DNA from 2 places in the Oxalobacter vibrioformis genome. Region 2 is predicted to be linked to the other one. Evidence: predicted binding sites of a transcription regulator. Region 2 holds the regulator's gene; the other holds the start of a gene.

Region 1 (10,600 bases), 640 kb from region 2:
ATAGCGGGCATCATAGTTTTTGGGTTCCCATGACCGCCCGCCGGTCTGTGCAGCGGTAAACTGGATGGGCGCATCATTGATGATACTGGCGGGGGCAAATTTTTTCTCCAGTGATGCGGAGTAAATAAACGGCTTGAATGAGGAGCCGGGCTGCCGCCATGCCTGGGTCACATGGTTGAATTTTCTCTTGTTGAAATCAAAGCCGCCAACCATTGCCTTGATTGCACCATCATGCGTATTGAGAGAAACAAACGCGGATTCCACGTCCGGCATTTGCGTGATGGACCAGGTATCATTTTTTTCTTTGGTGACACGAATAATGGCGCCTTTTTTGATCTGTCTGCTGGGTTTTGCCGTTGCGGAAAGTCCGGATGCCGCAAAGCTCAATCCTTTGCCGGTAATGTGAATCTCTTCGCCGGAAGAGATCACAGCATGTACCACTTTGGGCGAGGCTTCCAGCACAATGGCAGCCAGCAATTCATCGCTGTCAGGATAATGTGCGAGTTCGGCTTCGATAGCTTCAGCGGCTTCTTCCTTGGATGCCGGAATTTCCATATAGCCTTCGGGACCACGAAAACCGTGCCGTTTTTCATAATCCATCACACCGTCTCTGACCGCACGATAAGCGGCTTCCTGATCAGTACTTGTGATGGTGGTGTAAACATTCAGGCCCTTTGTATAGGTTTCATCCTTGTACTGCTCATAGACGAGCATACGAGCCAGTTCTGCCACGAATTCGGCATGAATGGGAAATTCATTGGCTTTATTCTTGATCGTGATGACTTCGTTTTTGGCTTTTTCATACTCGGCCTGGCTGATATAGCCAAGCTGGTGCATGCGCTGCAGGATGTATTGCTGCCTGACCCGTGCACGTGCCGGATTGGCTACCGGGTTGTTCGCTGAAGGCGCTTTTGGGAGTCCGGCGAGCATGGCTGCTTCGGCTGTGGTGACATCCTGAAGCCTTTTGCCGAAGTAGATCTGGGAAGCCGAGGCAAAGCCGAAAGCTCGCTGTCCCAGGTAAATCTGGTTCATGTAGATTTCAAAAATCTGGTCCTTGGAAAGTGCACTTTCGATTTTCCAGGCCAGCATGGCTTCATACATTTTCCGCTTGAGGGTTTGTTCGCTGGTCAAAAAGAAGTTGCGCGCGACCTGCTGGGTAATCGTCGAGGCGCCTTGCCTGTTGGCGCTTGTCAGGTTGCGAAAGGCCGCCCTCATGATACCCAGATAGTCAATGCCGCCATGCTGGTAAAAGCGGTCATCCTCAATAGCGAGAACGGCTTTTTTCATGACATCCGGAATTTCGTTGAAACGGATCAGATTGCGTCTTTCTTCTCCGAATTCGCCGATAAGCACATTGTCTGCGGTATAGACGCGCAACGGCATTTTCGGCTGGTAATCGGTCAACTGATCCAGATCAGGCAGGTTGGGATAAACCATGACCATGGCAAACGCGCCCGTCAAGGCGCCGGCAATGCCAAGGCCAAAACACACGACAGCCGTGTTAAAGAGGGTGCGCAATACCCGCTGTTTGGTCCAGGGTGCTTTTTTTCGGGGGGAGCCCTTCTTTTTCCTTGAAATCATGCAGTGCAAACGGTAAATCAATGAGAACCGACATTATCCTTGAAACTGCAGATCTTCGCATTGGAATATTACGTTCCGGTTCAAATTAATTTGTAAATTTCTGTGTTTTTTTCTGTCAGGGAAAGGAAAACGACGTGAAGGTATTCGCAGATGAAATCACAGGTTACAATTTCGCATGGGCGAAAATATATTTCTGGTGGGCCTGATGGGGTCAGGCAAGACAACGGTGGGAAGAGCGCTGGCGAAGCGGCTCGGTCTGCGCTTTATTGATTCGGATCATGAGATCGAATCCCGGACAGGTGCTTCCATTTCCTGGATATTTGAGATTGAAGGAGAGGATTCATTTCGCAAGCGGGAGGTCGATGCCATTCGTGATCTGACGGCGCGAAAAGGGATTGTGCTGGCTACAGGCGGTGGTGCAGTGATCAGTCCGGAAAACCGGCGTTATCTCAAGGAGCGCGGAACAGTCGTTTATCTGCGTGCGTCCGTGAATAATGTGCTGCAGCGAACCATGCACGACAGGAATCGCCCGCTTTTACAGACTGACGATCCCAGGAAGAAGATGGAGGAGCTTTTCCGGCAGCGTGAGCCCTTTTATACAGAAGTTGCCGATATTGTGATTGATACCGGGCGGCAGAATGTGCATGCCATGGTGCAATCCATTCTGGGAAAAATGACCGGGAAACGCAAAGAGATAAAAACGGGCGGAAAGCCGGATGCAAAAAACAGAAACCGCAAAAAAAATGAAGGGCGACAGAAAAAAAGCATGGTGACAAGAGAATCCAAACACATTCATTTGCAGGTTGATCTTGGTGAGCGCAGTTATCCGATTGAAATCGGGCCGGGACTGATCAATGACAGCAAACTCATTGCTCGGCTGGTAAAAGGGAGCCGGATAGTCGTGGTGACCAATACGGTTGTGGCGCCGTTGTACCTGGAGAAGATGACCCGATCACTTGAAGCGGCTGGAAAACAGGTTATTCCCATTGTTTTGCCTGATGGCGAGCAGGAAAAAAACTGGGCCAGCCTGATGACGGTATTTGATATCCTGCTGGAAAATAAATGCGACAGGAAAACCACGCTGCTGGCACTGGGTGGTGGCGTGATTGGTGACCTGACCGGTTATGCGGCTGCGAGTTTTATGCGGGGCATTCCATTTGTCCAGGTGCCGACCACGCTGTTGGCAGAGGTGGATTCTTCTGTCGGCGGGAAAACGGGTATCAACCACCCGCTGGGAAAAAACATGATTGGCGCGTTTTACCAGCCGGAGGCGGTGATTGCCGATACCCTGACATTGAATACGCTGCCGGATCGCGAACTGTCTGCCGGGATGGCGGAAGTCATCAAGCATGGCGCCATTTTAGACCCTGACTATTTTGCCTGGATAGAAAAAGATATTGCGCAACTGATGGCGCGTGACGGGGCAGCACTGGCGTATGCCATTGGCCGTTCCTGTGAAATCAAGGCGGATGTGGTGCGGCAGGATGAAAGAGAAAGCAGCGGCTTGCGAGCGATCCTGAATTTTGGACATACCTTTGGTCATGCCATTGAAGCCGGGCTGGGGTTTGGTGAGTGGCTTCATGGTGAAGCGGTTGGTTGCGGCATGGTGATGGCTGCTGACTTGTCATGCCGGATGGGATTGCTTGATGCCGCCTCAACGGAACGCATCAGTAAACTGGTTAAAGCAGCCGGGCTGCCAACCGTCGCGCCTGATCTTGGGGTGGATCGCTGGATTGAGCTGATGCAGGTGGACAAGAAAAATGCTGGCGGCGAGATCCAGTTCATTCTATTGAAATCGCTCGGGTCCGCCTTTGTGACCACGGTGCCGGATGCAATGCTGCGCGAGACGCTGAAAGCCTGCGTCAACGCGGTATAACGAGGCCACTGGTTTTCCCGGCATACAGCCCATCTTAGGGGGACAGACATGAATCCATACCACTTGGCGCCTTATGCCGCCAAATCATCCGAGTCGCACGGCCGTGTTTATGATGAGCCGACACCGGTAACACGTACAGCCTTTCAGCGTGACCGTGACCGGATTATTCACTGTGGCGCATTCAGGCGGCTGGAGTATAAGACCCAGGTTTTCGTCAATCATGAGGGAGATCTTTTTCGTACCCGGCTCACACACAGTCTGGAGGTGGCACAGATTGCACGATCCGTTGCACGTAATCTGCAGTTGAACGGGGATCTGGTCGAAGCGATTTCTCTTGCGCATGATTTGGGGCATACGCCTTTCGGACATGCCGGGCAGGATGCGCTGGATGGGTGTATGGCAGCGTTTGGCGGGTTTGAGCATAATCTGCAGAGTCTGCGTGTTGTTGAAGTGCTGGAGCAGCGTTATGGTGCATTTGATGGATTGAACCTGACCTTTGAAACACGTGAGGGCATCCTCAAGCATTGTTCTGACGAGAAAGCGATTGAGCTGGGAGAACTGGGCCGCCGTTTTCTGGAAAACAGGCAGCCTTCGCTGGAAGCGCAACTGGCCAACAGGGCCGATGAAATTGCCTATAACAATCATGATATTGATGATGGTCTGCGTTCCGGCCTGATTACGGTTTCACAATTGCAGGAAATCGACCTTTTTGCCCGACAGTGGCACGAGGTAAAAACGGCGATGCCGGGTATCAGTGAACGCCGGATGGTTTATGAAACCATCCGGCGGATGATCAGTGCCCTGATCGTTGACCTGACACGTACTTCAGAGGAAAAAATACGTGAAGTGGCACCCTCCCATATTGAAGATGTGCGCCATGCGCCACAGTTGATTGCTTTTTCAGAAAAAATGGCAGAAGAAGCGGCGGCGCTGAAAGCGTTTCTTTTCACCAATCTCTACCGGCATTACCAGGTCAACCGCATGAGCAGCAAGGCGAGACTCATTATCCGCCAGCTCTTTCATGTATTCATGGAAGATCCGTCGCTTCTGCCGCCGGATGAGCGGGCGAAAACCAACCGGGAAGCAGACCATGCCCGTCATATTGCGGATTACATTGCGGGGATGACAGACCGGTACGCCATGCGGGAATACCGCCGTCTTTTTGAAGTGGATGAGGTTTAGGCTCTGCCCTTGCGAATGTAAGGGCAGAGCCTGGGCCGTTTATTCGATTTCGGGCTGGACACTGGCAATGCCAACCTGTGCGCTGCCCTGAGCCAGCCGGATAGTGACATTTTCCCGTATCGGTAATTTGAGCGGGGAACGGATCACGCGCCCGCGCTTATCGGTGATAATGGCATAGCCGCGCTCAAGTGTCCGCTCGGGACTCAGGAGTTCCAGTTGTGCATGCCATGAAGCCACGCCTTGCCGATGACTGGTCATGGCGGCACTGATAAGGGATGCCATCTGGCGCCGGGTTGTCTGGAGCCGGGTATGGTATACGGCAGTGTCCGGCAGTTTTCCTCTCAGGCGGATTGAGAGGTGCAGCAGCCGGTTTTGTGCATCGGTGACGAGCCGCTTTTTGGCGTTTGACAATTGGTCTGCCAGTGCGCCAAGACGGATTTTTTCCCGCCGGGTGTAGGTTGCCGGGCTGATCAGGCGACGCGAAGCCATATCTACATGCTGGCGGGTATTGGCCATGATGCGTTCCATCGCATACTGGAGATCTTCCGCCTGTGTTCTGATGGTGTTCATCCAGTCAGTTTGGGGGCGGGTGGCCATTTCTGCCGCACCGGTTGGTGTCGGGGCGCGAAGATCGGCAACAAAGTCGGCGATGGTGGTATCGGTTTCGTGACCAACACCGGAAATAACCGGAATCGTGCATGCGGCAATGGCACGAGCGACGATTTCCTCATTGAAGCTCCACAGGTCTTCCATGCTGCCGCCTCCCCGGCAGACGATGAGCATGTCGGTTTCTGCACGTGTGGATGCCGTCTGGATTGCCTGGGCGATTTTTTCTCCTGCGCCGTCTCCCTGGACGGGAGCCGGGTACAGAATAATACGAACATGTGGTGCTCGTCTGGAAAGGGTTGTCAGCACATCGCGCAGTGCTGCAGCCTGCAGGCTGGTCACAATGCCGATGGTCCGGGGAAAAACGGGCAGGGGCTGCTTTTTGTCTGTTTCAAAGAGTCCTTCTTTTGCCAGTTTTTCCTTGAGGCGCTGGAAAGCTTCAAAAAGGTTGCCAACGCCGGCATGACGGATTGCTTCGACATTCAACTGGTAGTCGCCACGTGCCGGGTAAAGGGTTACGGTGGCGCGTGCTTCAATCCTGTCGCCATTCCTGATGTCAAAACCGACTGATTGGGCGCGCCCCCGGAACATGACAGCCCGAACCTGGGCCGTATCATCCTTGAGTGTGAAGTACCAGTGGCCGGAAGCTGCCCGTGTAAAGTTCGAGATTTCACCTGCGATCCATGTCAGGGCAAAACTTTTTTCCAGCAGGCGGGCAACAGACTGGTTCAGTGCCGAGACCGTCAGGACAGGAGGTGCTGCTGCCGTATGTTGTTCTGTGATGTCAGGATTCATGCCGGTTTATCAGGAAGCTTTCCACAAGGTTATACAGTAACAGAGAAGAACCATCAGGCTGTGATAACTTGGAGAGGGTGCTAACGCAATGATTTATCAATGAAAAACGGTTAATTCTCGTGTATTTTCTTAAAATTGTTTTTTTAACAGACAACCTGTTTATTCAGGCCATTTTTCCACAAAGTTATCCACAAGCCGGGCTTTGTCAGCAAACCCGTTTTCCGGCAAAGCCTGAATCAGCCGAATTCCTTGCTGGATGAAATGTCGTCTGCCACCCATTTCGGATAAAACTTTGCGACAACCGGGCCATCCGTTCGGAGTGCATGGCAGCCATCCAGATGGAAGGGTTTTTCGCCGCTTTGCTGGAAAGCCGTTTTCTCGCTGGTGTCTTTTTCGCCAAAGATGAGAACCTGTACCGCAACATAGGGCAGGAGTTCAACCAGTTCATTCATATGGGTACAACCGGCGGCCTTGCCCAGCCGTTCCCGAACGCCCTGCCGGAAATTTTTCAAAAGATTCAGGCCGATCAGTTGCTGATATTTCGCTTCGATCTGTTCACAGTAGCCGCCAAAAGGTACCTGATCAAATACCACCAAAACATCGACAATATTGGATTTTGCATCGGTCGTGATCCGAATCGACAGATCGTGAAGCGGCCGGTTTGCCGGGATGACAAAAGAGGTGACTTCAAGATCGAAGGGTTTGACATCCGTAAAACGGGCATCAATATCCCAGAGCTCATCCTCTCTCAGGTAGAATTCGACATGAAGTCTGCGTGTGTGCTTTAAGGCACGTCGATTGGGTGAATCAGGGAGTGGCATGGTTTATCAAGAATAAACAAATTATTGCTGAAAGGTTGCACCAAAGCGGACGTAATCACTGGTGCAAAAAAGCAATCTTTTATTTTAACAGACCCCTTGAATGCGTGCAAAAGAAGCACCCGGACGGGTGTTTTCGCTCAAAAACAGTACAGAAAAAATTTACCACACTGTTTATTTGTACAGTACAATACAACTTCATTATGGCCTAACAGATCAATTTTTTAGTTTGCGGGAAGATTCTCATGGATGATAAAAAAGCCAATTCGGAAAAAGGTAAAGCGCTGGCAGCGGCGCTGGCACAGATTGAAAAACAGTTTGGCAAAGGCTCTGTCATGCGTATGGATGACGGTGCAGTGGCAGAAGAACTCGCTGTTGTTTCTACAGGATCGCTTGGGCTGGACATCGCGCTGGGCGTAGGCGGTCTGCCACGCGGACGTGTGGTTGAGGTCTATGGGCCTGAGTCTTCCGGTAAAACCACCCTGACGCTTCAGGTTATTGCCGAGATGCAGAAGCTTGGCGGCACCTGTGCCTTTATTGATGCCGAGCATGCGCTGGATGTAAATTATGCCCAGAAACTGGGTGTCAATCTGCATGAACTCCTGATTTCCCAACCGGATACCGGCGAACAGGCGCTTGAAATCACCGATGCACTGGTGCGTTCCGGTGCGGTGGATCTGATCGTGATTGATTCGGTCGCTGCGTTGACGCCCAAGGCGGAAATTGAAGGAGATATGGGCGACTCCCTGCCGGGCCTGCAGGCGCGTTTGATGTCGCAGGCACTGCGCAAGCTGACCGGCAGCATCAACCGGACCAATACCACTGTTATTTTCATTAACCAGATCCGGATGAAGATTGGTGTCATGTTCGGCAATCCGGAGACGACGACCGGCGGTAATGCGCTGAAGTTTTACTCATCCGTTCGCCTGGACATCCGTCGTACCGGCTCCATCAAATCCGGTGATGTGGTGATCGGAAACGAAACACGCGTCAAAGTGGTCAAAAACAAAACGGCGCCCCCATTCAAGGAGGCACATTTTGACATCCTGTATGGTGAGGGTACATCACGCGAAGGCGAAATTCTTGATCTGGGCTCTGATGCCAAGGTTGTTGACAAGGCTGGCGCATGGTACAGCTATAATGGTGAACGTATCGGACAGGGCAAGGATAATGCGCGCAATTACCTGCGCGAGCGTCCCCAACTGGCGCGTGAAATTGAAAACAAGGTGCGCGCGGCACTGGGCGTGCCGGAATTGCCTCCCATGACAGGGGAAGAGAAAAAGGTCACAAAAGCGGCGAAAGAAAAAGCTGAGAGTGAAAAGTAAAGCCGCATAATCACACACCTGTTGCACGAATATGACACGGGTACCCAGTTTGAAAGCGAGGGCATTGCGTTATTTGTCATCGCGTGACTACAGCAGAAAGGAGCTTGCCCGCAAGCTCCTTCGTTTTGTGGAAGACGGGGATGATCTGGGTGATTTGCTGGCCTGGCTTGAAGCACAGGGTTTTTTGTCGGATACACGCTTTGCGGAATCGCTCGTCCGTCGCCGTATGGGGCGCTACGGCAACAGCCGGATCAAACAGGAGCTGCGTAATCATCAGGTGACAGACGCGTTGCCTGATGATGCGATGCAGGAACTGATTGACAATGAGGCCGCCCGTGCCTACGAGGTATGGGAAAGAAAATTCGGTGAGCTGGCGACGGATCAGAAAGAGCGGGCAAGGCAGATGCGTTTCCTTCAGCAGCGCGGCTTTTCTTCCGAGGTGATCCGCAAGATCATGACGAAAGGAAAAGGTTGATTTTGCAGGGGGGCCTATTGCCTTTGCAGACAGGGTAAACCAGCTATGGGAGCCGCCTTGTGGAATAGTTGCGGTAGGCCAGAAACAGTCCGCACAGGCCCACAATAATCATCGGGACAGACAGAAGCTGCCCTGCTGAAATAGTAAACCAGCCAAGGGTAACTTCATAATCCGGTGTGCGGAAATATTCCGTGAAAAAGCGGGCCATCCCGTAAAGCAGGCAGTAAAACGCGGTAACGGCGCCGGGCGGCCGGGGCTTTCTTGCATAAATCCATAAAATGACAGCGACCAGCAATCCATCCACCAGGGCCTGGTAAAGCGGGGAAGGGTGGCGCGGGAGGTTGTCAATGTTGGGCCAGATCATGGCCCAGGGAAGCGAGGGATCAGCAATACGCCCGGGAAGTTCGGCATTGATGAAATTGCCTATTCTGCCTGTGATATAGCCGAAGGTGATCAGCGGCGAAATCAGATCCATGATTTCCAGAAGTCCCCGGTTGTTTCTGCGACCATAAAACCATGCAGCGGCGAGAACACCCAGTGCGCCACCGTGATAAGACATGCCGCCTTTCCATATGGCGAAAATCTCCAGTGGATGGGAAAAATAATAGGCGGGAGCATAGAAAAGCACTTCACCGAGCCGCCCACCCAGAACGACACCGATAACACCGTAAAACAGCATGTCATCAAGATTTTTCGCCGTCCAGCCCGCCCGTGCCATGTGCGGCTGTCTGATGCGGATACGGCCGAAAACCAGAAATGCAATAAAGCCAAGCAGGTACATCAGTCCATACCAGTGAACAGCCAGCGGCCCGATTTTGAGGGCGATCGGATGGGGTAGCGGATGAATCAGCATAGACGTTGTGTTGGCAAAAAACGCATGAAAACAGCGATCTAAAAAATCGTCATCATAAGCGGAAACCGCTTCGTTTTGTCAATTATTGCCTGTTCAGGAGCACCTGTCACGCATGAGCAGGGGCGCAGCAGGATGCCGGGAGTATTGCAGAATCAGCAATTATTTGTCGATCCGGTGCCAGGTCTTGTTCAGCATGTCATGCGATTTTCTGGCATAAAGGTGAGAAAACCATATGATTGCAGCCAGAATCATTGGAAGGGAGAGCATTTGTCCTGCTGAAATGGTCACCCCCAGAAAGGATACGGTGTAATCCGGGATGCGGAAGTATTCGGTAAAGAATCGGGTGATGCCGTACAGGAAAAGATAGAAGGCGCTGACAGCGCCGTCCGGATGGGGCTTTCTGGCAAAACCCCACAGCAGGAAAAACATGATGACCCCATCGAAGAGTGCCTGGTACAGGGGTGATGGATGCCGCGGCAGCATATCCACGTTGGGCCAGATCATGGCCCAGGGCAGGGAAGCATCTGCAACACGTCCGGGCAGCTCGGCATTGATGAAGTTGCCGATTCTGCCTGCGGCATAGCCAAGCGGGACCAGCGGGGCGATGAAATCGAGGACAGGAATAAAACCCTTGTGGTATTTTTTTCCATAAAACCACATGGCAATAAAAACGCCAATAAAGCCGCCGTGATAAGACATGCCCCCCTGCCAGACAGCCAGTATTTCCAGTGGGTGTGACAAAAAGTAGGACGGGTTGTAGAAAAACACTTCCCCCAGGCGACCGCCGATGATAACGCCGAATGCCCCATAAAAAAGCAGATTGTCCAGGTCTTTCCTGTTCCAGCCGGCCTGTTCGATATGTGGTTGTCTCAGGCGTAGATTGCCGAGAAGGATGAATTGGACGAACGCTGCAACGTACATAAGGCCATACCAGTGTATGGCAAGTGGTCCCAGCTGGATTGCCACCGGGTCGGGGAGCGGGTGAATGAGCATGTCTGGTGCCGTTCCGGGCACACCTGCCGGATATGGCCTTTCTTTGGTGAAGTGTTGTATTGTGTCACAGTTTAAATTGTTAGGTACCTGATATTT
Region 2 (10,600 bases):
TTCTCTGTGTAGCATTGCCTTGGAAAATGGCGAGGTAATTCAGGGAGTGTTGCGCGGCCTTAACATAGGAAATAACGCTGGTGAAGGGGGCGTTTGGAGATATTACGGAGATGTTAGGATTACCACAATAGATCACGTTGATTTCGTGATTGATATTCTAGATATTAAATATGTCACTGACATATGGAGTCAAGCTCTTGCAGAGGAATATGAAAAGCGCGGGCTTATTTCAATATATAAAGGGTAAATTCACATTCGAAAAACACCTCTAGCAGCCTTGATTAGGTGAAGGGAATGAGTGTTTCTTAGCGGTATTTGCTCCCTTATTTCATCAAAGCATCAAATCAAAATGGGGGTATTTCTGGGGGTATATTTAAAAATCGAATGTAAGAATGTCAGTATTCATGCGCCTTATTGCAGACTATTCGATGCGCCCCCTTGCACCATTTTATTTCCAGCTGTGTTGATAGCCAGCTGGAAATAAAATGTGTTGTTGCACAGGCTGTCTGCGTACCTTGATGGCAGACATAGTGTAGAAATCCCGCCTTGCTTTCCCGATTCTGCGTTTTATCAAGCCTCTTGCGGGCGAAATAGCGCACACTATTCCGTTTTGAAAAACACCTTTTAAACTTTCTGATCCGGCCCCATGTATTCATAGGGGAGCTGAAAGGCGTTCTTTCAGTTCTGGATCAATCAACCCGTGAGGAAAGACATATGCATATGGATCATGCTGAATTAAACTCGCCTGCCAACGCTGAACTGATATCGCGACAGCTGAAAGTTGATATTCCGCAAAACGAGCGCGATAGACAGTCTCATTCAAAAAGAGCCGAGCTCAATCTCATCCTGAACCATATAGAAAAAAAATACGGCGTCCTGGTAAGCGAAATCAGGGAGAAGGGGGAAGTCAGTTACCTGATTTCACCACCGGCAAGGAGTAAAAGAGTCGAGGCCAGAAACTTTGTTGTCGGCCGGTATTCCAACGAGCACATGATGCGAAATTTTGCCCGTTACCTGAACAAAGGCCGGCTGAGCCGGAAGAATATCGATGAGACCATCTACGAGATGAAGTCGCTGCAGGATTTTTGCTGATAAATGAGATCAGGTGCAGAGAAAAGGAGGCGAATAGCCTCCTTTTTTGTTTTTGGAGTATGGTTGCCCTGTTCAGGGTCAAAGCGTCCTGAAAATCGAAAAGGCATCATCTGCTGCTTCGGAAAAATCTCGAGGGTAGGCATGCATGCCTTTGCGGTATCCTTCAACCCATGTCTTGAAAGCGGCAGCTTTTTCTGGGTGGGGGTGGTTGACCTGCATACCCTGGCGGGGAACCAGTTCTGAGAATTCGGCAGGTACCTCAACCGCGTTTTTGCCAAAGTACCAGTATTTTTGTGAGGCAAATACCGGCGGGTTGTGCCGGGTGTCTTTCTGCCGCCATTCATCTCCCCGGTGGTGCAGGGTTTGGTGCTGCAGCCAGATGCCGTTTTCAAGGCTGTAAAAATTATCTCCGTATTTCTGTTCATCCGTTCCTTTCACGTCAGGCTTTTTGCATTCAAAGTCCGGATGGAGAAAGTAATCCGAGAGGGAGAGCCTGAGCTGCACCTCCATGGCATACAACAGGCGGTACTGGCCCGACACAGGGAAAAAACCGGCTATCCAGTCTCCGCTGAAAGCTCTGGCGTGCATATGATTGGGTGTGGCAAGGGCAAGTGTGCACCACTGGAAAAAGGGGTTGGGTGCCAGACCGGTGTCTTCTGCCACAATGTAGGTGTAGAGTTTGCCCATGATTTGTCCGTTTTTTGCCCATTTTATCAATGCGGCCTCGCTTTTTCACCTGCTTCACGTGCTGCTTTTTTTTCCATACCGGTGTAAGGTAGAGGGTATCCGTTTGGGTGTTATTTGATATGGCTTGCCCTGTTTTTCTGTGCTTGTGGCAAGATAAACCCGAAGCGGAGATCCGGACAACACTTAAGCTATGGCAAATCGTAAAATTCGTGAAAAGCTGGTATTAAAGCCGGTGGATGAGGGGCACCTTGAGCAGTTTAACAAGCTCCTGAGATATGTGTTCCAGGTTACCAGCAAGGATCTGCTGGAAGGCGGCTATGAGGATGGTGAGCTGATTCGCTCGAAGCTGCCCATGCTGGAGCGGGCCGATGTTTTCGGGTGGTTCAACGGGGACAACCTGGTTTCACAGGTATGCATCTATCCCTGTACCGTTAATATTCATGGGCGGATATATGACATGGGCGGGATTACCGGGGTCGGCACTTATCCGGAATATGCCGGTATCGGGCTGATGAGTGACCTTCTCCGGGTAGCGCTCAAATCCATGCGCGAGAAAAGGCAGTGGATATCCTACCTCTACCCCTACAATATTCCTTTTTATCGCCACAAGGGCTGGGAAATCATGTCAGACATGGTGTCTTTTACCGTTTCGGATGCCAAATTGCCCAAACAGGTTGATGTGCCGGGGTATGTCGAAAGGGGCGAGATCGATCATCCTGATGTACTCAAGACCTATGATCATTTTGCCCGGCGAACACATGGCGCCCTGATCAGAAACGAGGATGACTGGGAAGAATACTGGCGCTGGGAAAATGAGGAAGAGCGGATCGCGGCGGTTTACTACAATGAAAAACGGGAGCCGACCGGTTTTGTCATCTACTGGGTGGAGCAGGATATTTTTCATATCAAGGAAATGGTGTATCTGGATATGGAATCCCGCAAGGGGCTGTGGAATTTCATCGGTGCACACTATTCGATGATCGATGAAGTCCAGGGCAAGATTTACAAGAATGAGCCGCTGGCGTTTTTCCTGGATGACAGCGAGATCACGGAAACGATCACACCGTATTACATGGCACGGATAGTGGATGTGAAGGCCTTTTTAGAGTTGTTTCCTTTTATCGGCTTAAAAACACCTTTTCACTTTGTCGTATCTGATCCAGTAGCGGAATGGAATAATGGCATTTTCTGTGTTGCCGGAACGGAAAACGGAAAAAACCGTATCACGGATGAGCCGCTCGGCAACCCCATCGCACTTTCGATACAGACGCTCTCCGCGCTCCTGATGAATTACCGGAGTGCCAGTTATTTTGCCGATCTGGAGCGTATCAGGACAGATACCGAGACAGTCAAAATGCTGGAAAATATCATCCCTAACCAGGAGCCGTATTTTTCCGATTATTTTTAAATCGGCTTTCTACAGAAATCGGGATTACCTGAACAGGCGCGCATGCACCAGAAAACCGGCCATAGCGGCAATGACCAGTCCCTTGAAGGGTTCACGCCCGACGATTGTCCGGGTGTGATTCAGGTATTGCAGCACCCGATTATTCCCTGTGGATTGGGGCAGGCGTGTTCGCGTTTTCTGACGGCTTTTTTTGCCGTCATTCATGTCGGTGTTCCGGATAAATGTCATTGAATTGTCACTGAGGGGCTGGCAGCAGGATGCTTCCTTTACCGCTTCTGTTTTGGAAAACCGTTCTGCAGAATTGTTGTTGTCATATGCCATGGCCTCATCGAGATCGATGCTATAAATCATGATGGTGTCGATGTGATCAATATTGTCATTGATGTCTGCATGGTGGTTCATTTTGTTTCCTGTCAAAGTCCATCCTCTTCCTTAGTCCGCAAAAACCGTTTTTGATTCATGGATGGGTGTGCTATGCAGGAAAAGGTTTGATTCTGATCAAATTGCGTTCCTGCCTGGCGGGTGTGGCCATATATCCGGAGGATTTTCAGCCCGGGTATTGTTTGTTTTTTCTCAAATGTGAGTATGCGCTTTGGACTTACCCTTTTCACTCACAAATGAAAGGAGACAACAATGAATTTTCTTGAATCAAAAGGTGTGAGAGTGGAAACGGTCAGACCGATGATGGGGAAAATCAAAAACAGGGAGCTGAGCCCGGAGTCCTACCATCTGCATATCGGTGATGATGAGAAGTGGATTACTCTGGATACGACAGATGAGATGTTGTATATGCAGGCCAGGGAAATCGACCCGGAAGATATGGAAAGCGTTTTTCGTCATTTGAAGACACTGCGTAACCGGATCAATTGGCTGATTTGACCGGATTATGAACAAAAAGCCCCGCCATTCATCAATGGGGGGCTTTTTTCATGCCGTGCCATTGCTTTATTCCGGGAGCTGGTGCCTGCCATCTGCTGTTTCTTTTGTTAAAGTTCGCTCCTTATTTTTTCATTTTTACTGCAAGGAGGGTGAGATGCCACGCTGTCTGACACAACTTGCAGGTCTGCCAGGTCATTTCTGACGGGAGCCTCTTTCCTTGATGCCGTTCGCCCACAGGCCGAACGGATGGACAGGAAACTGGGTGATCTTGATCAGCCGCCTGATCGCTTTTCTGACATGCCGTTTGACATCCCTGAGTGGGCATTATCAGAACCGACATTGGGAACGATCGGGGTAATGCCCACCGTGTGCTCAAAGGGGAGGATTTTCTTCCTGCGGACAGGTGAAATGCCGTCAGGGCAAAAAAATCCCCGCAATGCTACGGGGATTTTTTTGTGAAGCTGTTTTTATGCGTGTTCGCCAAGTACGGCAACCGTAACGTTGACTACCACATCAGTGTGCAGTGAAACAGCAACAGGGAAGTCACCCACGGTTTTCAGCGGGCCGGTCGGGAGACGAATCTGGGCTTTTTCAATCGCAAAGCCCTGCTTTGACAGTGCTTCAGCAATATCCGCATTGGTGACGGAGCCAAACAGGCGGCCATCCACACCGGATTTTTGCTGAATCTGGACTGTCATGCCGTCCAGTTTTTCGCCTTGGCCTTTGGCTGCGGCGAGCTTTTCAGCTGCGACTTTTTCCAGTTCGGCGCGACGCGCTTCAAATTCCTCAATAGCCGCTGCGGTGGCACGGCGTGCCATGCGTTGCGGGATGAGGTAGTTTCGGGCATAACCGTCTTTTACGCGGACGATATCCCCAAGATTGCCAAGGTTGGTAATTTTTTCCAACAGAATAACTTGCATGATTTTCTCCGATATCTGATAAATGCACCGCGATTACGACTGGTGCAGGGATGTGTACGGCAAGAGGGCCAAAAAGCGGGCGCGCTTGATTGCCGTATCCACCTGGCGCTGATAGATCGCACGGGTGCCGGTCAGACGGGCTGGCATGATCTTGCCGTTTTCCTGAACGAAGTCTTTCAGGGTTTCGATATCTTTGTAATCAACCTGTTCTACTTTGGCTGCCGTAAAGCGGCAGAATTTTTTACGCTTGAACAGCGGGTTTTGCTGTTTGCGTCTTTCTTTCATTTTGTTTTTATCAAATCTTCTACCCATTGCCATGTTGAGGCTCCTGTATAAATAATTTATTCCTGATCCGTTATGGATGTCACGTTGGTGATGTGAAACACGAGGCTTTTGCTTTTCTTGCTTTTCCCTGCCATGAAGCCGGTAAAACGCTGAATTTGTCCGGGTTCCAGTTTTTTCCAGCGTACCGGCAATTTTGCCGATGGCTGTTGCCGGTATTTCAAATTCGACGATGCGTTCAATCTCTGCTTCGGTCTGCGTCGAACTGTGCTGCAATCTGGCTGTTACGACCGGTATTCCTGCCGGGGTATAGCGTATCGCGTCACGTTCAATGATGCTGGCAATAAGGCTAAGCCGGTTTTCCAAAAGCGTTTCGCTCCTCCTGTCACATTCCCCTGATTATTCCGAAGCAGTGCCTGCTTCTTCTTTTGCGCTTTCTTCAGCAACCGGTGCAGGCTGGCTGGGAGCCGTTTCTGGCTCAGCGCGGCTTCTTGCCGAATCATCCTTTTGTACGGATTTCATCATGGGCGAAGGGCCGGTTTCTGCTTTTTTCATCTTGACTGTCAGGTGACGCAGGATGGCATCGTTGAATTTGAAAGCGGTTTCAAGTTCCTGCAGGGTCTCGTGGTTGCATTCAATATTCATGCAAACATAGTGAGCCTTGGCAAATTTGTTGATGAGGTAAGCCAGTTGACGGCGGCCCCAGTCTTCTACGCGGTGAATAACGCCGCCTTTTGAAGTGATCGTGTTTTTGTAACGTTCGATCATGGCCGGAACCTGTTCACTCTGGTCCGGATGAACGATAAATACAATTTCATAGTGACGCATTAAGTACTCCTTATGGACATTAAAAACAGCCCACCCCGGCGTCAGGTCGGGTGTGGGAAGAAGAAAACATGGAATTTTACCTGACCATTCAATGTATTGCAAGGATTGTCAACGGCCTTGAATGAGGGGTTTTTATGCGTCCAGACGGATGGTACTGCCGATGAGTGCGTTTTTTTGCATTTGGCTGAGGAAGCAGGTATGATACTGTGAAAATATACAGTTTGTATGCGGCATGAGGATGCCGTTTTGATTGAAGACAGGGGGCATGAATGAAAAAGCTGACTGCGCGTCAACAACAGATTCTGGATCTGATCAGCCGGGCCATCGAGCAGACAGGATTCCCGCCAACACGTGCTGAAATAGCCAGTGAACTGGGTTTTCGATCGGTCAATGCGGCTGAGGAACATTTGCAGGCGCTGGCCAGGAAAGGGGTCATTGAAATCACGCCGGGCATCGCCAGAGGGATTCGCCTTCCGAATGCAGACGCGGCCAATGCCGATCGCTATCCGTCGTACAGCGTACCGCTTGTCGGGCGGGTTGCGGCGGGCTCTCCCATTCTGGCGCAGGAACATGTGGAGTCAGAGTACCGTCTTGATCCTGCGCTTTTTTCCGACAAGCCTGATTTTCTGTTGAAAGTAAGAGGGCTTTCCATGCGGGATATCGGCATCATGGAAGGCGATCTGATCGCGGTAAAGAAAACCGAACGGGTCAGGGACGGGCAGATTGTGGTTGCCCGTATTGGCGACGAGGTGACGGTAAAGCGTTTCAAAAAAGCCGGGCGCAGCATTGAGCTTCATTCGGAAAACCCGGATTTTGAGCCGATTGTTGTCAAAGGTGATTCAGAGGATTTTTCGTTGGAAGGACTGGTTGTCGGCCTGGTGCGCACCGTGCAATAGCGTGTTGGAACTCAACACCTAGTGACTGTCGGGGCGTTTTTTTTTCATGATCTGGCTGGCAATGCCTCTCAGGATATTGATTTCATCCACTTCCAGCGCGCTCCTGGCAAAAAGCCGCCGCAGGCGGGGCATGAGTTTTTTGGGGCTGTGCTCGTTCAGAAAACCAATGGTTGTCAGCGCCTCTTCAAGATGGTTCAGCATGCCGTCTATCTGGGACACACTGGCCGGTATATCTTCAAATCCGGCTGATTCCACATTCTGGTCAGGTAGCACGTCCTGTGGGAGTGCCATGCGGCATTCATAAGCCAGTATCTGTACCGCCTGCGCCAGATTGAGCGAGGCATAGTCCGGGTTGGCCGGAATGCTGATCATGGCATGGCATTTTTCGACGGTTTCATTGGGCAGCCCATATTTTTCACTGCCGAAAACCAGCGCCGGATTCAGGTCAGGATGCGCGGCAATATGAACAGCGGCTTCCCGGGCCCGAATGATGGGGGGAGAAAATTCACGGAAGCGGCTGGTGACCGCACAGGCAAAACGGCAGTCCTTCAAGGCTTCCTCAACAGAATCCACGACTTCGGCGTTTTCCAGGATATCCACGGCATTGCTGGCAAGCTGGATGGCGGATTCGTGAGTCAGTGCGCCGGGAAGACGGGGGCGGACAAGCACCAGCCGGGAAAATCCCATGGTTTTCATGGCGCGGGCGACCATGCCGATATTGCCCGGATGGCTGGTTTCAACCAGGATAAAGCGAAGATTGGAAAAGAGGGATATATCCCTTTGCGATACGTTCATTTACAATAATGGTTTGGTTAAAATCCGGCCAGCGGGGTTAATTCTTTTTAAACCCCGACAGTTTACTGTTTTGCCGGACAGTCCGCTCTTTAATTTTTTTGTTCATGTGCCGTGCAGTTTTTTGAATGCACGGGATAATTATTTTAACGGAAGCACTATGCACCCTATGCTTAACACGGCGGTCAAGGCAGCACGCCGTGCCGCCTCGATCATCAATCGTGCCACTTTTGATCTGGAAAAGGTAACCGTCACGGCCAAACAACAGAACGACTTTGTGACCGAAGTCGACAAAGCCGCCGAGCAGGCGATTATTGAAGTCCTGCTGACAGCCTATCCAACCCACGCCATCCTGGCCGAAGAGTCCGGCCCGTCATCCAACCTGAACGATGAAAGTGAGTTTGTCTGGATTATTGATCCGCTGGATGGCACCACCAATTTTATCCACGGTTTTCCCCAGTACGCGGTATCCATTGCGCTGCAGCATAAAGGTCTTGTTACCCAGGCGGTGGTTTATGATCCGGTTCATAATGATCTTTTTACTGCCAGCAAGGGCGGCGGCGCTTTCCTGAATAATAAACGGCTGCGTGTCTCAAAAACGGACCGCCTGGCAAAGGCGCTGATCGGTACCGGCTTTGTCGGCGGGGACAGGGACCCGGTACTGCTGCAGAATTTCCTGAAGATGTTTGAGGTGATGACCATGAATTGCCACGGCCTGCGCCGCCCCGGTGCGGCAACGCTGGACCTGGCCTATGTGGCAGCCGGCCGGTATGATGGTTTTTTCGAGAAAAACCTGAATGCCTGGGATATTGCCGCGGGTGCCTTGCTGGTGACAGAAGCTGGCGGTCTTGTCAGCGATTTTTCAGGCGAGACGGGCTATCTGGACAGTGGCGATATTATTGCCGGTAATCCGCGCGTTTTTGCACAGATGCTGCATCTTTTGCAGCCCTTCGCGTAAGCTGCTGAACCGTCCGGTGAGGTATGACGTCCGGCTTTCAGTTCGATCTTTTCTGTCGCGTTGTCGATAATTTTGGCGATGCAGGCGTCTGCTGGCGGCTGGCGAGACAACTGGCTGCAGAGTATCCGGTACAGGTCAGGCTGTGGATAGACCGGCTTGAGACACTGCAGAAAATCAGCCCGGCACTGAATGCCGGGAAAGCGGAACAGCTCGTATCGGGAGTAACGGTTCGGCACTGGCCGGAAGTCTTTCCCGATACGGATACCGCATCGATTCCGGACGTTGTTATTGAAGGGTTTGGCTGCCATTTGCCGGACAATTACCTTTTGTCTATGGCGCATTGCCACAGGCAGCCTGTCTGGATCAATATGGAATACCTGAGTGCGGAATCCTGGGTGGATAATTGCCACAGGATGGCGTCACCACAATCATCACTGCCGTTAACCAGACATTTTTTCTTTCCGGGCTTTACCGGAGCGACAGGCGGGTTGTTCCGGGAGGCCGGCCTGATTGAAAAGCGCAGCTGCTTTCAGGCGGATGACGCAGGTAAACAGGCGTTTTTACAGCAGTTGGGTGTTGACAACGCGGCGGATGATGTCCTGTCACTTTTCTGCTATGAGGATGCGCCGGTCATGGATTTATTCCGGATGCTGGCAGAACAAAAGGAAAAAAGCGTGCTGTGCCTGGTTCCGGAAGGGGTTGCCAGCGCATCTGTCAGCCGGTTTTTGGGCTGTCCGGCCAAAGCAGGGGAGAAACAGTCAGAGGGTGCATTAACCGTGCAGGTCATTCCGATTGTGAGTCAGGATGCGTATGATCGGCTTCTCTGGTCGTGTGACCTGAATTTTGTCCGGGGAGAAGACTCTTTTTTGCGGGCGCAATGGGCGGCCAGGCCTTTTATCTGGCAGATTTACCCGCAGGACGATGAGGCGCATGTTGTGAAACTGGATGCGTTTTTGGCGTATTATTTTGCGGAAATGCCAAAAAGCATGGCAAAAACCGTCGGGAATGCGTGGCGGATGTGGAATGGCATCAGCATAAATGAAGCGGATACTGCGAGCGCTATGCGGGAAATGATTTTCCGGGATTTGCCGACATTGACAGCATATGGCGCGAAATGGGCAAATAAACTGGCCGGTGAAGAAGATTTTGCCGCCTCGCTTTTCCGATTCGTCAGCAGTATGCGTTAAAATAACAAGCTTGGGCTCTGCCTAACCAAACGTGCTGCATTGCTGTCTTTCTGGTCAATGCAGGGATTTTTCAGTCTTAATTTATCGTTATTTTTATGAAACAAGCACAGGAAATACGCTCAGGCAATGTCATCATGGTCAACAACGAGCCCATGGTGGTTCTGAAATCAGAGTTCAGCAAATCGGGCCGCAATGCCTCTGTCTGCAAGATGAAATTGAAAAATCTCCTGACAGGCTCCAACATGGAGGCGGTATATCGCGCCGATGACAAGTTCAATACGGTTATTCTCGAGAGAAAACCTGTTACTTACTCTTATTTTGCAGAGCCGCTGTATGTCTGGATGGACGCGGACTATCTCCAGTATGAAATTGAGGCAGAAAATATGGGAGATGCCCTTAATTATCTTGAGGATGGCATGCAGGTGGATGCAGTGTTTTACGACGGTAAAGCCATTTCCGTGGAGATGCCCAATACCATCGTCAGGGAAGTCACTTATACCGAACCGGCTGTCAAAGGGGATACCTCTTCCGGCAAGGTGACAAAATCAGCCAAGATCGCGTCCGGGTTTACCCTGCAGGTACCGCTTTTTGTTGACATTGGTGACAAGATTGAAATCGATACCCGCACCAATGAATATCGCAGCAGGGCCAACAAGTAAACGCTGGCCCCT

What was found. Region 2 encodes LexA, which represses DNA repair genes until DNA is damaged. Its sites were predicted from a motif close to ACTGTATNNNNATACAGT; they were not measured.
Region 1: a site for LexA is predicted at 7,028-7,045, ahead of recA (recombinase RecA). Genes of this name have one in related genera too.

The regions. Positions count from the first base shown of each region.
Region 1 covers NZ_CP098242.1:1,606,110-1,616,709, forward strand. Annotated here, with positions in the region: gene NB640_RS08005 (penicillin-binding protein 1A) at 1-1,581, opposite strand, end outside; gene aroKB (bifunctional shikimate kinase/3-dehydroquinate synthase AroKB) at 1,757-3,457, shown strand; gene NB640_RS08015 (deoxyguanosinetriphosphate triphosphohydrolase) at 3,506-4,639, shown strand; gene xseA (exodeoxyribonuclease VII large subunit) at 4,679-6,040, opposite strand; gene NB640_RS08025 (DUF2889 domain-containing protein) at 6,277-6,861, opposite strand; gene recA (recombinase RecA) at 7,104-8,183, shown strand; gene recX (recombination regulator RecX) at 8,215-8,658, shown strand; gene lgt (prolipoprotein diacylglyceryl transferase) at 8,702-9,511, opposite strand; gene lgt (prolipoprotein diacylglyceryl transferase) at 9,671-10,504, opposite strand.
Region 2 covers NZ_CP098242.1:2,247,698-2,258,297, forward strand. Annotated here, with positions in the region: gene NB640_RS11100 (hypothetical protein) at 1-247, shown strand, start outside; gene NB640_RS11105 (hypothetical protein) at 715-1,092, shown strand; gene NB640_RS11110 (Nmad2 family putative nucleotide modification protein) at 1,171-1,779, opposite strand; gene NB640_RS11115 (GNAT family N-acetyltransferase) at 1,970-3,187, shown strand; gene NB640_RS11120 (hypothetical protein) at 3,212-3,589, opposite strand; gene NB640_RS11125 (hypothetical protein) at 3,821-4,066, shown strand; gene rplI (50S ribosomal protein L9) at 4,534-4,986, opposite strand; gene rpsR (30S ribosomal protein S18) at 5,020-5,304, opposite strand; partial or broken gene NB640_RS13075 (primosomal replication protein N) at 5,488-5,634, opposite strand; gene rpsF (30S ribosomal protein S6) at 5,668-6,096, opposite strand; gene lexA (transcriptional repressor LexA) at 6,366-6,992, shown strand; gene NB640_RS11155 (RNA methyltransferase) at 7,011-7,787, opposite strand; gene NB640_RS11160 (inositol monophosphatase family protein) at 7,954-8,742, shown strand; gene earP (elongation factor P maturation arginine rhamnosyltransferase EarP) at 8,766-9,929, shown strand; gene efp (elongation factor P) at 10,025-10,588, shown strand.